One region of the Halobacillus ihumii genome, then DNA from elsewhere that is predicted to be linked to it. Evidence: riboswitches for the same ligand, from Rfam matches in the RefSeq annotation. Region 1 holds a riboswitch; each other region holds the start of a gene.
The links. Region 1 has a riboswitch for cobalamin ahead of G6R08_RS12460 (ribonucleoside-diphosphate reductase subunit alpha). Riboswitches for the same ligand answer to the same signal wherever they lie in the genome.
Positions count from the first base shown of each region.

Region 2: another riboswitch for cobalamin. It lies ahead of G6R08_RS09420 (ABC transporter substrate-binding protein); the one in region 1 lies ahead of G6R08_RS12460 (ribonucleoside-diphosphate reductase subunit alpha).
Region 3: another riboswitch for cobalamin. It lies ahead of G6R08_RS04870 (acyl-CoA thioesterase); the one in region 1 lies ahead of G6R08_RS12460 (ribonucleoside-diphosphate reductase subunit alpha).
Region 4: another riboswitch for cobalamin. It lies ahead of G6R08_RS00845 (DUF4430 domain-containing protein); the one in region 1 lies ahead of G6R08_RS12460 (ribonucleoside-diphosphate reductase subunit alpha).

Region 1 is NZ_CACVAO010000001.1:2,498,001-2,502,066, forward strand. It holds gene G6R08_RS12460 (ribonucleoside-diphosphate reductase subunit alpha) at 1-1,157, opposite strand, end outside; cobalamin riboswitch at 1,379-1,555, opposite strand; gene G6R08_RS12465 (class I SAM-dependent methyltransferase) at 1,732-2,412, shown strand; gene G6R08_RS12470 (TetR/AcrR family transcriptional regulator) at 2,656-3,276, shown strand; gene G6R08_RS12475 (DHA2 family efflux MFS transporter permease subunit) at 3,336-4,066, shown strand, end outside.
Region 2 is NZ_CACVAO010000001.1:1,885,917-1,889,982, forward strand. It holds gene G6R08_RS09410 (adenosylcobinamide amidohydrolase) at 1-696, opposite strand, end outside; gene G6R08_RS09415 (FecCD family ABC transporter permease) at 693-1,718, opposite strand; gene G6R08_RS09420 (ABC transporter substrate-binding protein) at 1,711-2,691, opposite strand; cobalamin riboswitch at 2,842-3,024, opposite strand; gene G6R08_RS09425 (N-acetylmuramoyl-L-alanine amidase family protein) at 3,207-4,066, shown strand, end outside.
Region 3 is NZ_CACVAO010000001.1:928,448-932,513, forward strand. It holds gene G6R08_RS04860 (chitobiase/beta-hexosaminidase C-terminal domain-containing protein) at 1-753, opposite strand, end outside; gene G6R08_RS04865 (DsbA family oxidoreductase) at 1,060-1,788, shown strand; gene G6R08_RS04870 (acyl-CoA thioesterase) at 1,852-2,325, opposite strand; cobalamin riboswitch at 2,513-2,699, opposite strand; gene G6R08_RS04875 (esterase/lipase family protein) at 2,905-4,066, shown strand, end outside.
Region 4 is NZ_CACVAO010000001.1:153,470-157,535, reverse strand. It holds gene G6R08_RS00855 (response regulator transcription factor) at 1-344, shown strand, start outside; gene G6R08_RS00850 (ATP-binding protein) at 344-2,125, shown strand; cobalamin riboswitch at 2,163-2,341, shown strand; gene G6R08_RS00845 (DUF4430 domain-containing protein) at 2,552-2,956, shown strand; gene G6R08_RS00840 (ECF transporter S component) at 2,960-3,469, shown strand; gene sigX (RNA polymerase sigma factor SigX) at 3,617-4,066, shown strand, end outside.

The DNA of each region.
Region 1 (4,066 bases):
GATAAACCAGGGTGCTCAACGCAAGCCCAATATCGATCACGAAATGATCCGCTGCCACGATTTTCATCGTAATAATCCTCCAGTGAAAACCCCATCACGGAACGAACTTCATGTGGATCAAACAAGTACCAATCCTCACGTTTTTCAACAGCTTCCATAAACACATCAGGAATGGAAACTCCCGTAAACAAATCATGCGTTCGCTGCCGTTCATCTCCATTGTTCAAGCGACTGTCGAGAAAGGGGGAAATATCCTTATGCCACACATCAAGGTACACCGCCACAGCTCCTTGCCGCTGACCGAGCTGATCTACACTGACAGCTGTATTATTAAGCTGCTTCATCCAGGGGAGCACTCCTGAGGAAACGCCTTTAAAACCTCGAATATCACTGCCGCGACTGCGTATTTTACCTAAATAAACACCGATACCTCCACCGTGTTTACTCAAATTTGCCACATCCGTGTTAGTGTCGTAGATCGACTGTAAACTATCATCGACCGTATCGATGAAACAAGAGCTCAGCTGGCCATAACGCTTGCCAGCATTCGCCAGTGTTGGTGTAGCTACGGTCATATAGAGGTTACTCAATGCCCAATATGATTCCTTCACCCGCTCTATACGCTTTGAATGATTCTCTTCTGCCATCAACGTCATGGCGATAATCATGAATCGCTCCTGAGGAAGCTCAAACATTTCACCAGCCTTTGACTTTGCCAAATAGCGGTCCCCGAGGGTCTTTAACCCAATATAAGTAAACAAATGATCGCGCTCAGGAACAATGGCCGCCTCAAGTGTATTGATTTCCTCCTTCGAATAATTGCTAAGTAAATCCGCGCTATAAATACCTTCGTCTTTCAACAACTCCATTAAATGGTGTAATCCCGCATACGGCTTACTCTGAGTACGATTGCGTGCCGAATCTTCATACATCATCTCTAACTGAATTCGTGCAGCCAAATACGTCCAATACGGCTCCTTCTCATTAATTTCAGCCAAACACTCCAGGACCAGTGCTTTACCCTGCTCCCGACGCTCCATTTGACCAAGCTTCATATTCGGGAGCTTGTCCAACAATCGCTGGATATCCAGTGACGGGAACTTTTTTACCTGCTCTGCTAACCAAGTCTGCCAGTTCAATGTGTGTACCGCTGTCATCTAACCACTCCTTTTAAACAACTTTTGAAAAAGTGATGTGAGTACCCTGATCCAAGGGGGCCCCCATCACATAAAGTCTCTTCGCATAATTAGTCATAAAAAAATCCGCTCATTTAATTGAGCGGATGAAACCATGAAACGAAGACGGATGTCCAAAAGTAGAAAGTGGAGACACCCTTCATTCCATCGCTTCATCTTCTCAATCCCCGAAGAAGTTGAAACTTCCGTGCGTAAGAAGACAGGTCTCCTGACTCACGCTCATTTCTACTCCGGCCCTTCCCATGCATAGCGCACAGTGGATTGTTCCGTTTCGAGAGCGATTACAGTTGCGGGGGCAGTTCCGGATTCGCACCGGATTCCCTATTAAGCCTTGTGGCATCTTCTTTACGCAAATACTATATATAGTGTTTGGTGAATTATTATTTAGCTTATATTGTGTTTTTATCATAACGAAGATCGTAGAACTCTGCAACAGTTTTTCAAGGATTAGGAATAAATCCCTGCTGGAAAGGAATCGAAAAAAAGATGTAGAATTAATAGTATAGAGGCAGGAAGGCAAAAGGAGGCAAACACGATGACTTCATTTAATTGGCATCAAGAAGCTGAGAAACAGTGGAATGATCGAGTAGAGTTTTGGAACGCAAACAGCAAGAATATGTGGGATAAGGGAAGCAGGAAAACGATTATTCCTTTTTTACAAGAGCATGTGGATGCAGGAAGTAAGGTAGCCGATCTAGGGTGTGGAGACGGTTATGGATCCTATAAACTTGAGCAAGAAGGTTATAATGTTACAGGACTGGATATCTCACAAGATATGATCACACGTGCGAAGGCACGTCTTGAACATGAGAGACTGCAGTTCGTACAAGGAGACCTCACTCATCTTCCTTTTGAAAAGGAAAGCTTTGACGCGATTATGGCTGTGAATAGTCTGGAATGGACAGAAATTCCCTACAAGGGTCTTGAGGAAATGAAACGGGTTCTAAAGAAGGGCGGTCAACTCTGCATCGGCATTTTAGGGCCAACCGCGAAGCCAAGAATGAATAGTTATCGGCGGGTTTACGGGGAAGAAGTGATATGTAACACGATGATGCCATGGGAACTCAGGCAAATGGCTGAAGAAACAGGATGGAATCTTATTGATGGCCATGGGGTCTACAAACGGGAAGTAGAGGGAGAGGACGTGTCCCATTTCCCAGTCGAACTTAAGCAGGCGCTCACGTTCATGTGGGTCTTTTTATTTGAGAAAAAGTAAATTAATGTGCTTTATTTAGCTAGAACAATTACGCAGCTCTATTAACCTTTTATTGATAAAAGATTAATAGAGCTGCGTTTCTTCATATGTTTCCTTTTAGAGAGCTATATGGTCACAGAAGATAGAATTGAAGACTTTTTTCAAATAGTCGGGTGTATTCATTGACATGTGACACAGTGTCATATATAGTAGTTCTTGTTCTTAAGTGACACCGTGTCATTTTTTAATTAGATTGGGGGAGAAATGATGCCCAAACAAACATTTCATAATTTAAACGAAGAAAAAAGGCAAGCCTTGATAGATGCAGCAAAAAAAGAGTTTTCAAGAGTCTCAATTTACGATGCATCTATTTCAAATATCGTGAAGACGGCGAAAATTTCAAGAGGGAGTTTTTATCAGTATTTTGAAGATAAAGAAGATATCTTCTTTTATTTGCTAAACGAAGATGCAAAGAGGAGGCACGAGCATTTTATTAGCTTTCTAAAGAAATATGACGGAGATATATTTGAAACGATGATTGCAATCTTTCAAGTTTCTCTGGAATATTCTCAAGATCAAGGTAAAAATGATTTTATTAGAAATGCCTTTTTAAATATGAATTATAAAATTGAAAATACATTCGCTAAACTTCTGACAAAAGATACATTTAACGAGCGTTATGCGGAGATCTTTAAGCTGATAAATACGGAAAAACTAAATGTTTCGAGTGAAGAGGAGTTATATCACTTTCTCGAAATTACCGTAGCGGTAACCTTTCATAACCTTGTACAAAGTTATGCAAAGGAGCTGCCTGTAGAGGAAGCTATGGAAAACTACACTGCTGAATTAAGTTTACTAAAGAGAGGCCTTATAAAATCATCTTAATTTATAAACAATAATAAAGGTTCGTGTCCTCTTTTAATCATATGGAAAGAAGGAATAACATGGGTAACAATACCAATCAGGCACAGGGGGAGACTATAAACAAGGTACCTCTGATGCTTGTCTTAATTTCAGGGGCGTTTGCTGCTATATTAAATCAGACGCTTCTAGCTACGGCCCTGCCGCACATCATGGCTGATTTACATCTTGAGGCGAACACAGCCCAGTGGTTAACGTCTATATTTATGTTAGTAAATGGTATCATGATTCCAATTACAGCTTTTTTAATTGGCCGTTTCACAACGAGAGCTTTGTTTTTATCTGCAATGGGGATGTTCGCGATTGGCACATTAATTTGTGCGATAGCCCCGACCTTTTCTCTGTTGATGGTAGGAAGAATTATACAGGCAGCCGGTGCCGGGATCATCATGCCGTTGATGCAAACTATACTCTTTCTCATTTTCCCTATTGAAAAGCGTGGAACAGCTATGGGGATGTTTGGCCTGGTGATTGCATTTGCTCCGGCTATAGGCCCGACTTTGTCAGGCTGGCTTGTAGAGCAGTTTCCATGGAGAAGTCTGTTTTACGTCATCTTACCTATCGTTATCGTTGACATCATTCTAGCCTATATTCTTCTTAAAAATGTGACGGAACGCACATTTCCTAAGCTTGATATTTTGTCGATCATTTTATCTTCACTAGGATTTGGCGGGTTATTATATGGGTTTAGTTCTGCCGGCAGCAGCGGGTGGGACAGTCAGCAAGTAGTCATCTCTATGGTAGTAGGTGCTCT
Region 2 (4,066 bases), 610 kb from region 1:
AAGTAAAGACTTTTGAATGACTTCCTCTGGTTTACCTAGATGAATCACCTTTCCATGATCCATCAATAACAATCGATCACAATAAAGACCAGCAGTATTTAAATCGTGGAAAATGGAGACAACTGTCAACTGATCCGATAAAGACAGCTGTTTCATTTCATCCAACAGCTGCTTTTGATAACTAAAGTCAAGGTGGTTCGTGGGTTCATCTAACAGCAGAATATCCGGTTCCTGAGCCAGGGCTTGAGCCAAATAAGCACGCTGTTTTTCTCCTCCACTTAATTGATGGAGAGGAAGCGAACTCATTTCCGTTAGTCCCGTTTGTTCGAGCACATTCCGGACGACTTCCTTATCCCGTTCCGCAGGCTGTTTTAAGAAACCAGATTGATAAGCATAACGCCCCATCATCACGGTTTCAAAAACATTATAGGAAAAGAAGCTCTGTTGAATCTGGGGCAGGGTTGCTATTTTCCTGGCCAGCTGTTTACGGCCATAGTGTTCAAGTGGCTGCTGGTCAACCATCACTTCTCCTTTCCACAATGGAAGAATTCCACTCATCAATTTAAATAAGGTTGTTTTTCCACTTCCATTAGGACCAACCACGCCAAAAAACTCACCACGGTTGACTTGAAAGTCGACATCATTAACAATCGGCTGCGCGTCATATCCCCCTGTCATGTTCGTTACCTGAATCATACACTCGCCCCCTTTTTCCTCTGTTGATAAAGAATAAAAGCAAAAATTGGCGCTCCTATAAGAGAAGTAATCACCCCGATTGGCAGCTCAGCAGGGGCAATTATTGTTCGGGATATAAGGTCCGCCAGTATTAAGAAGGTCGCTCCATTAATCAAGGACAACGGAATAAGATGCCGATGGTCCGTACCGAAAAGCCGCCGGCAAATATGAGGGACGACTAGACCAACAAAACCAATGGTTCCAGATACCGCAACTGCTGCCCCCGTTAGGATCGAAGCAGCTAATAATATTAGTGTTTTCCTCTTTTCCGTAGGAACACCAAGCTGTCTGGCCCGTTCTTCCCCTAAGGACATAGCATTTAATTCCTGTCCCTGAGTCAACAGAAGCAACACCCCAACCGCAAAAAAGGGGAACAGTAACCCAACATGATTCCATCCCCGCATCGCAACACTTCCGAGGAGCCAGCCGACAATTTGCCGAAGTTCTTCTCCAGTCAAGGCAATCATGAGTGAAATAACCGAGCCAAGGAAAGAACCCATGACAATCCCTGTCAGTATCAACGTCTCAATAGAAAGCGTGCGATCAAGCATGCGTGCAAAAACAATAACAAAAAGCAGAGTAAGGACTGCCGTACTGATACTGACAATAGGAAGCGTAAAAGCTGAGAAAACCGGGAAAGAAAAGCCTACAAATAACACCAACACCGCCCCAACTGAGGCACCTGAAGATACACCTAGTGTATAAGGGTCCGCTAATGGATTTTGCAGCAGCCCTTGGAAGGATGCTCCAGCTATAGCTAGGGAGGCACCCACTAATCCAGCTAACACGACACGCGGAAGGCGAACATCTACAATAATACTGATGTTTATAGGGTCAATGGTTGATTGATAAGGACTAACCGCTTCTGCTATAGCCCCGATAATGACAGGGAGCGGAATAGGCACACTGCCAACGGCCACGCCGGCCAGCCAAGCGCCTATTAAAATCATAAAACTCCCTATATAAGCCAACGGTTTATTCATCACCGAACGTTTCCGGATAAACGGCTTCGGCTAACCGCTCTACACCCTCTATTAAACGTGGGCCCGCACGTGTAACAATGTCAGAATGAACATCAAATACCTGTTCATTTTTAATAGCCGGTACTTGTTCCCATCCTTCTCGACTGAGAACTTTTTCGACAGGGTTCTTTGTATAATAGCCATAGGTAGTAATGATGACGTCAGGCTGCAAACTAATAATGGCCTCTTCATTCATTTTCACCCAACCTTCTTGGCTGGCAGCAGCATTCTTCGCATTAATCGCCTCAAGCATTTGGTTCATGAATGTGCCCGTTCCAGTCGTATAAATTTCCGGTGCCGGGGATACTTCAACAAAAACACTTTTAGGGTCTTCGATCGTAGATGCTTTTTCCTTAATTTTCTTTAACTTATCCTTCATTCCAGCTACAATGCTGTTCGCTTTCTCCTGCTCATTTACTAATTTACCAATCGATTGAATCGTTTCGTATACGCCCTTAAAATCAGTTGCGTTCTTAACTACATAAACCGGAATCCCTGCATTGCGGATCTGCTTAATGGCTGCTTGTGAATTATGAGCATTGGACCCATGTGCAAGCACGAGGTCAGGCTTTAATGACAAGACTTTCTCCGTGTTAATTTGCATGCCGCCAATCTTGTCAATTTCATTCACCTGCTCGGGATAGTTGTCATGCTTTGACACGCCGACAACCTGTTCACCTGCACCGACGGCAAACGTTATTTCTGTGTTACTGGGAATCAATGAGACAATTCGTTCAGGGTCTTCCTCCAGTACGACCTCATTACCCGCTGAATCCTTTACCGTAAGAGGGTATGCACCTTGGGTTTCTTCTGTATTTGCAGCGTCTTCTTTCTGGCTTTCCTCTGATTGACCAGAGTTCTCATTGCTTGAACAGCCTGCCAGCAAACTGATCGTCATTAGAAGCATGAGTATGTAATTCAATAAACGTTTCAAATTAACCTCTCCCCTGTAATGAATCTATTTTTGAGCATAAAAAAAACACATCTCGCAATGAAGATGTGTACATTCAAGGATTTGCAATTCCACTGAATGGACATATAAGCAGAACTCCTTTTTTACTAAACACCTCCTATCCGCGTAGGTTATTGGTGAGAAAAACAGGTAGGTCTCCTGGCTTATGGTCATGGCTTTCTGCTCCTTCCCATGCTTATGACACAGTGGAATCGTGCAGATTGCTCGCAAGTACAGTGGCGGGACCGCGTTGGATTTGAACCAACTTCCCTTTTAAGTGATGAGTGACATCACGCCTGTTTTCTTCGCCTATTCAATTAACTACTATTCTACTAAAGATTATGAAAAAATGCTTGCATTTTAGAGTTTTTTGTCAAATATTCTCCTGGTAGCGTGTTACTGAATATATCATTTAAAACTTGTCCAAGATTAATAGTATGATCCACTACCTTTCATAGAATAAAAGTTGCACTATTAATAGCCAGGAGGAGTTATGTATGAATTTGAACATGCGTTCGATCAAGGTAATTCTATTGTTTGTCCTGACAGTTACATCTACGCTGGTGATCACCACGCCAGTAAAAGCTGCACAAACAGGCGAAGTTGACACCCAATTGTCCTTAAATGTTCGGGAAGCACCTAGTTTGAATGCTACGGTGATCGGAAGTCTTTTACCAGGGGAACAAGTTGAGTATATTGATCTTGAGAATGGCTGGGGGCAAATCACTTATCAAGGACGTCTAGGTTTTGTAAGCACCGATTTTCTGTCAGAAGGTGCTTGGGAGCGCGTTGAGGAAGAAAAACGAATCGAAGAGAAGCGTGTGAGAAAACCAGACGAGGCCAGGGAGGAAAAACCTTATCAATCTGAGAGACAGGAGATCGAACGCATTATTCTCGATCCTGGTCATGGAGGTAAAGATCCCGGAGCCATCGGAAATTCTCTTCAGGAAAAAGACGTTATTCTAGAAATCGCTAAGCTCGTTGAATTTACACTGCGTGCAAAAGGTTATGATGTTTTAATGACGCGAACAGATGATACCTTTGTTACCCTTGAAGATCGTGTAAAGATGGCCAATACCTGGGAAGGCGACCTTTTTGTCAGTATTCATGCCAACGGATACTATGACTCTAGCGCTAAAGGCATCGAAACCTTTTATAGTGCAGGGAGCTCAGATGCAAGAGATCTTGCAGATTTAGTCCAGGAACACGTTATCTCTGAAACTAATAACCTGAGTCGCGGGGTGTTTAAAGCGGATTATTATGTTTTGCGTCATACTGATATGCCAGCAATTCTTGTAGAAACGGGGTTTGTCTCGAATAAAAAAGACGCGGAATTGTTAAAAAGCGAAGATTACCG
Region 3 (4,066 bases), 1.6 Mb from region 1:
CTCAGCTGATAAACCGGGAGCACGAACGATAATGCCTCCTGTTTCATCCTGAATGTACAGATTTGTTTGACCACCAGTTTCAAAAGCAACTGTCGCAATTCCTTTTACCTTAACGGTTGCTCCTGGTTCGCTTGTCCGCGCATCCTTAATTGATTGCAGCTCTACTTCAGGAACATCCGGCATTTGATAGCTTCCTAGATACTCCGTCGTATCCTTGGCATAGCTATCCCATTCTCCTGCTGTTTCAAAAGGGTCATCTGTATTTTTGTTCCCAGCAGTAATTGACTCCTTACGAACAAGTGTGACGTCATCAGCATACGATTCTTCGCTGCCAATTTGACCGATAGAATCAACCACCATGCCGTCTTTCTTTAGGACAACGGGATCATTTCCATTAAAATTAATCGCAGAATTGTTAGTGGCATCCGCACTTGTTAAAATCTCTTGATTTGCCCGGCTATTAGCTGCCACGAAAACTTCACCGCTTGGAAGTGTACCAGACAATTCGAAAGTACCCGTCGGCTCCAGTGACCCGTTTGCATACATTTCGATCGTGTAGGCAGACAAATTTATTGAACTGCCCGTTCCGTTATAGATTTCTATCGCTTTATTATAACTGCTTCCCTCTATGTATTCTGAGAAAAATAGGTCATCTGCTGATTCCGCTGCATGACTTTGAGGAACCGCACTTGCAAATGGACTTAACGCTAATACAGCTGCCAGACCAGTAACAACCGTCTTTTTAATACTCATTTCATTCCTCCTAAATAAGTTATAAAAATCTATCAATCTTTCCCAAGTATAAAAGATAATCCGCCTACACATTGACCTTTTTTCTGTAAAAATTACAAATTGCGCCAAAAGACACAGCACAAGACGTCTGACCACTAGAACCATCCAGCCTATTTATATCCATTATCTGGATGACCTGAGGTGGAACTATATTCCAGCCAAAAATATTATCTGTTCTTTCTAGTGGCTTATCAATCAGATTAATGGCATTTCACTTAATTGCCCCGTAAAATAAATGTGTGAAAAATTAACTATGAGGTGATAAACATGAAAATAGAAATTTGGTCGGACTTTGTTTGTCCGTTTTGTTATATTGGAAAGCGTCGACTTGAAGAGGCTCTTTCACAAATAGCTGAAGGTGAACAGACAGAGATCGTCTATAAGAGCTTTGAACTTGACCCGCAAGCGGAGAAAAACACAGGAATGTCTAATGCCGAGAAATTAGCTGCCAAGTATGGGAAGAGCGTGGAAGAAGCCAAGCAGATGAATAAAAACATGGAACAGCAAGCGACCAGCGTAGGGTTGAAATACAATCTGGACACAACAGTTCCTACTAATACATTCGACGCCCACCGTGTAGCTAAATTTGCAGAGAGCAAGGGACTTGGTAAGGAAGCGACAGAACGGTTCTTCCAAGCTGTTCTCACCGATTCAGAAGATGTTGGTGATCACGATACACTAATCAAACTTGCACAAGACATAGGACTTGACCAGACTGATGTCAGTGATGTACTTTCAAGTGAACAATTTGGTGAGGTGGTTCGTGCGGAGGAAGCAGAAGCAAGGGAAATCGGCGTTCAAGGCGTACCTTTTTTCGTCGTTAACAGAAAGTATGCTATTTCTGGAGCTCAGCCTACCGAAGTTTTTGTACAAAGCTTACAGAAAGTAATGGAGGAAGAAAAGCAATCGCCTGCTTTTCAAAGCTTAACTGATGACAAACAGGGAGAAGCCTGCACAGATGAAAGCTGCGACGTCCCGCCGAAAAACGACAACTAATCCCAATTAATTCCACCTCAGGTCATCCAGATTCTGGATGACCTGAGGTGGAATTAATTGGGATTATCGTAAGCTGGCGCGGTTGCGGCGATACTCTTTTCTCGAGGGTGCTGTTTGATGTAACCTTATTTCTTCTTTTGTTTCAGGGATTACTTGTGGAACCGGTGTTGGTTTTCCTTCTGAATCTACAGCAACCATCGTTAAGAATGATTCAGTTGTCACCATCTTCTCCCCCTTTAATAAGTCATCAGCAAACACCTTTACATAAACTTCCATTGATGACCTTCCCGCTGACGTAACAAACGCTTCCAAGGTCAGCGCATCGCCTACCTTAGCCGAAGATAGGAAATCCACTGAGTCAATCGATGCCGTAACAACCACACAATTAGAGTGTTTCATAGCGGTTAAGGCTGCAATTTCATCGATATATGCAAGTACTTTCCCTCCAAAAATCGTATCCAGATGGTTGGTATCTGGAGGCAGAACCAAACGTGTTTGTGTCATTTTCGAAGCATTTACCGGTAAAGCATTTTCCATTTCCTTTCCTCCTTGCAGGTCTCTTACATAGCTGTTAAGCGTTTTTGCAAAAAAGCCAACTCACAAAAAACGCAATAAAAAAACACCTTCCTAAAGAAGATGTGACTTGATTATGAGCAGTTATAAGGGATCAGCAAGAAAAAATAGATACCTCATCACGTAACACCCTCCTATCTCCCGTAGGATTAACATGTTCTTCTTTATGGCAGGTCTCCTGGCTCAGAATCAACAGCCTTTTCTCCTTCCCATTTCGAGTCAGAAACAGTGAAATTCGCAAAATGCCTCCTCTATACAGTGGCGGGACCGCGTTGGAATTGCACCAATCTTCCCTTTTCAGCTTCAATCATGAAGCCACCATAAAGCCTATTAAATTTTGTTTGAGGATACTTGTCCTCCTCTTCACTATCGGCGAGAGCCAGCCAGTTGTCAATAAGAATGGATCAACCTTAAAATATTCACACTAAAACACCTGAGTTCACTGAACTATTTATTTTAACTTTTTGTTCTACAAAAAATTCAGACGTATATAATAAATTGCTGACTGTGACTTCATCGATTTTGTCAGAAAGGAGTGTACAAATGCTAAAAAAAGCAGGAATCTTTCTGCTAGTAGTTATTCTCCTATCACCATTACAAGTTTATGCAGGTTCATTTGGAAAAGGAGACCCCTCCGGAACGCCTGGGCAGTGGTACGTCGGTCTCACTCCCACTGATGTTGATTCTTCCAAGTCGCCTGTTGTGTTTGTTCATGGCTTAAATAGTTCCTCTCACACCTGGTGGAAAGAAAATGATATGTATCAAACGGCTTATAATCATGGCTTTGAAACGGCATTTGTAGATTTGTATCCTACTAAAAATATGTGGGACAACGGAAAGTTATTAGCTGAAAAACTAAAACAAATTTACGAGTACTTTGGCGAAGAATTGGTACTCGTAGCACATAGTAAAGGTGGCATCGATACACAGTCCGCCCTTGTACATTACCAGGCCTCCCCTTACGTTGACCGTTTGATTACCCTCTCTACCCCTCATCATGGTTCACAGCTTGCCGATCTTGCCTATAGCAGTTGGGCCGGGTGGTTGGCTGACATAATTGGAAGTAAAAATCCAGCCGTCTATTCGCTCCAAACCGGCTACATGAACAATTTCCGCAGCCAAACCGACAGTCATGCTAATGTTGATAAAGATCCCATTTTTACATTCGGCGGTACAGGATGGGGAACCTTTGGAACTTCGCTTTACTGGGGCGGGTTATACCTGAGCAGCTATGGAGCGAATGATGGTGCAGTTACTGTGGCTAGCTCACGCCTTCCTTATGCCCAGGAAGTTAAAGTAGCTGACTGGAATCACTCAGAAATCCGCTTAGGCAGTTCCACATTCCGGTTATTTGATCAATACCTTTATGAAAACCAATCCGTAACGGCTTATAAAACGTTAACAGAACCAATGGATCGGAAAAAACATCAGCCTTCCCCTCTTGCAAACTACTACTATCGCGGGGGAACCTATAAAGGATCAACTTATGAAAAATTCATAGTAGAAGATCACGTAACTGAAGCTACCGTGAACTGGATCAGCGAAAGGGAAAATACTGCATTAACTCTCATTGGACCAGACGGTAAAAACCATTCATCCTTTGAAGTCACACCAGCTTCGTCAAATATTTTCCAGGGTGCTTATTATCATTCTATTCAACTAAACCAACCTGCTAAAGGAGAATGGACACTTCAAGCAGCTTCAC
Region 4 (4,066 bases), 2.3 Mb from region 1:
CTAAATTTCTCGAGACAGATACAGCTGCTCGAAATGTGCTGGTATTCCCGCATATGACCATTGATAATGATGCACATCGGGTTACAGCGGACAATAAAGAAGTATCATTGACACCTAAAGAGTATGAACTCTTGAACTACATGGCCCAGAAACCGGATAAGGTCTTTGATCGTGAACAATTGTTGAAAGAGGTATGGCAGTATGAATTTTTTGGTGACTTACGGACTGTCGACACTCACGTGAAACGCCTTCGCGAGAAATTGAGTAAAGTTTCTACAGATGCAGCTGGAATGATCGTAACAGTCTGGGGTGTAGGCTATAAATTTGAGGTAAGTGGCGAGTAATGTTCTGGCGCAGTGTAGTCGGGAAATTATGGTTTACGATTTTATTGCTCGTTTGTTTTGTTTTAGTCATACTCACTGTATTACTTCTTGAGTTCTTTGAAAATTACCATGTGGTGGATGCTGAACGCGAGCTATTACAAACCGCTTCAAAAGTATCGGAGGTCGTACAAGAGTATGATGATAAGAATTTAATTCAATCGATGGCTGAACTAATTAAGGATCCCTCCAGCCATGTTCTTGTAACCTACGATTCGACTGAATTTATTTCTTCTGATAGTAATTCAAACGATTTGCCTGCAGTAGGGTACGATTGGTTTATGAGTGATCCTGAACTATCCTCAGTCATTAAAGAGAATGAAGATGTGATGAAAGTGGCGGGATTTGCCAAGTCAGATTTGGAGATTATGGTCGTGGGTACCCCACTTTCAAATGGTGAAGGTGCAGTATTTGTCTACCAATCGCTTGATACCATTCAAAAGACGTCTGATCAAACAACTAAAATTGTTTTCCTTGGCGCAGGAATCGCTATAATCTTGACTACAATCTTCGCCTTTTTCTTATCAACAAGAATCACCGCTCCGTTAATTAAAATGCGAGAGGGCGCTTTGGAACTTGCAAGAGGGGAATTCAATACAAAGATTCCGATTTTAACACATGATGAAATCGGAGAACTGGCTATGGCTTTTAATCGTATGGGACGAGAACTTAAGTTTCACATTAATGCTGTTAATCAAGAAAAAGAACAATTGTCCGGTATTTTACGTTCCATGGCGGATGGAGTGCTTACGATTAATAGGCAGGGAGAAATTTTAGTCTCTAACCCGCCCGCTGATCAATTTTATCAGTCCTGGATATACGAAAATGACGGGAACGAACCTGCCCATGGAAAAAGGGAAGTGCCTCAGCCCATGCGAAAACTATTTGATGAGGTTATTGAGACTGAGCAGGAAGTGATGACTGAAATTACTGTGCAAGGACGAACGTGGGTAATGTTAATGACCCCTCTTTATGATCGTACTTATATAAGGGGAGCGGTAGCGGTACTGAGAGACATGACAGAGGAGCGGCGTTTGGATAAATTAAGAAAAGATTTTATTGCAAACGTCTCACATGAACTAAGAACTCCGATTTCAATGTTACAGGGATACAGTGAAGCAATTGTGGATGATGTAGCCGAAACGAAGGAAGATAAAAACGAGCTGGCTAAAATTATTCATGATGAATCACTCCGTATCAGCAGGCTAGTGAATGAATTACTGGATCTCGCTCGAATGGAAGCCGGTCATATGACTCTTTATAAGGATACAGTCGAAGTAATGCCGTTTCTTGAAAAAATTATTCGTAAATTTCAGGGATTGGCAAACGAAAGAGAGATCAACCTTCAGCTTTATTCAAATGACGCGCAAGGAACCATTCATATCGATGCAGATCGCATTGAGCAGGTATTAACGAATTTAATAGATAATGCGATTCGGCATACGAATGATTACGGATCGGTGGATGTAATAGCCGAACGAACATCTGATCAATGGATCGTGAAAGTCACAGATTCAGGATTGGGAATACCTGAAGAAGATCTCCCATTTGTATTTGAACGATTCTATAAAGCAGATAAGTCTAGAAAAAGGGAAAATAGTAAGAAAGGAACGGGTCTGGGACTCGCTATTGCCAAAAACATCATTGAGGCTCATAAAGGGTCGATTCATGTTCATAGTAGAGTGAATGAGGGAACAACTTTCACCTTTACTCTGCCGACAGAACTGGAACAAGAGGAGAAATAGCTTGAAAATACCCTGACCATGCTGTACGATAAAATAGAATTAAATGAGAAAATTAGGTACCCGATATGGTGTAATAGGGAATCTGGTGAAAAGCCAGTACTGTCCTCGCAACTGTAAGTGTTGACGAACAAGGGAAACCACTGCGAATAATCGTGGGAAGGCTCTTTAGTAGAATGATGCACGAGTCAGTAGACCTGCCTGATTTAATATATTGTTTCAAAGCTTCGGGGATTGAGCCTTTGAGATATCCGGTTTAATCTTATGTAGTGTTTTTACATAGCTTTACTGGTATGTCTTAAGCCTGCTCTTCTAATAAAGGAGCAGGCTTTTTTAGTATCATTTGGGTAGACCTGAGTAGTCAACCATCATCATCCCCGATTAGCATTGCAGCAATGTATTTATTAATAGAATGGGGGTTTTGTAATCATGAGAAAGATGTATGCACTAATCACAGCATTAATGGTGACCTTGTTCGTGCTCGCTGGCTGTCAAACTGAAGGTGGAGGAGAAGAGGCCAGCACCAGCCAAGAGGAGAAGCAGGAAGTAACACTTAACATCGAACTATCTAAGAACAAAGGGGAAAAAGTGCTCGCCAATGAAGAAGTAACAGTTGAAGAAGGCACTGTGTTAATGGAAGTGATGAAAAACAACTTTGAGGTGGCAGAGAAAGATGGGTTTATTACGGGACTTGAAGGAATTACTGCCAGCGAAGGAGAGCAAAAGGCCTGGATGTTTACCATAAACGGGGAAACTTCAATGGTTGGAGCAAATAAATACGAGGTAAAACAGGGCGACGAAATTGTCTTTGATTTTCAATCCTGGGAATCATGATTCATGAATACGTATAAATTAACGTTAATTGCAATGCTTGCTTCGATGGCAATTGCAGGACGTCTGGTGATGGCGAACATTCCAAATGTACAGCCTGTTACTGCCATTATTATCATTGCAGGCTTCTGGCTAGGGCCGCTGGCAGCAGTCATTATGGCTTTCTTAACAACATTTCTCTCTAATGTTTTTCTAGGGATGGGGTACTGGACTATATGGCAAATTCTATCCTGGTCTATAATCGGACTGGGAGCAGGTTTAATCGGCAAATACTGGGCGAACATTCCAGTATGGATGCTATCAATATATGGGTTTCTAAGCGGAATTGTCTATGGACTAATTATTTCTTTTACAATGAGAGTTGCAGGACAGCCGTTTTGGGCTTATTATTTAGCAGGATTGCCGATGGACTTAAATCATGCCGCAAGCAACGTAATTTTTATCCTTGTGCTCTCCCCGGTGTTAGGAACATTGTTTTCTCGTTATCAAAAGAAACATTCGCTTACAAGTGTATAAGGATATTTAAAGTTGAGCTGCGATTTTAGCAGCTCTTTTTTATATGAACATTTATGGTTTTCATTTTAAATGATCGGTATTATGATAGGTAGGTGTAACTTTTAATGGTACATAAACGACAATATGAATGAACGGGAGGTTCAAGGTGTGAAACCGTTCTTTGATGAATTTTACGATAAATATCATCGAGATTTATTTCAATTTATTTATTATATGGTAAAAAATCGATCAGCCGCTGAAGATTTAACCCAGGAGGTTTATATAAAAGTGCTTCAATCATATCAATCATTTGATGGCAGGAGCAGTGAAAAAACATGGTTATTTTCGATAGCTAGACATGTGACTATTGATTACTTCCGCAAGCAGGGACGTAAAAGAAAAAAGATTATGGACTTTTTTAACTGGGAAGAAAAAGGTGAATCAATAAAGGATGAGGAAGCCTTGCCGGACGAAGTGGCGGAACTGAATGACAGGATGAGAGAAGTTTACGAAGCATTAGATCAGTGTACGGTAGATCAAAAAAGTGTCATTATCTTAAGGTATATACAGGGGATGACGATACAAGAAACCGCAGCCATTTTGCAGTTTTCGGAGAGT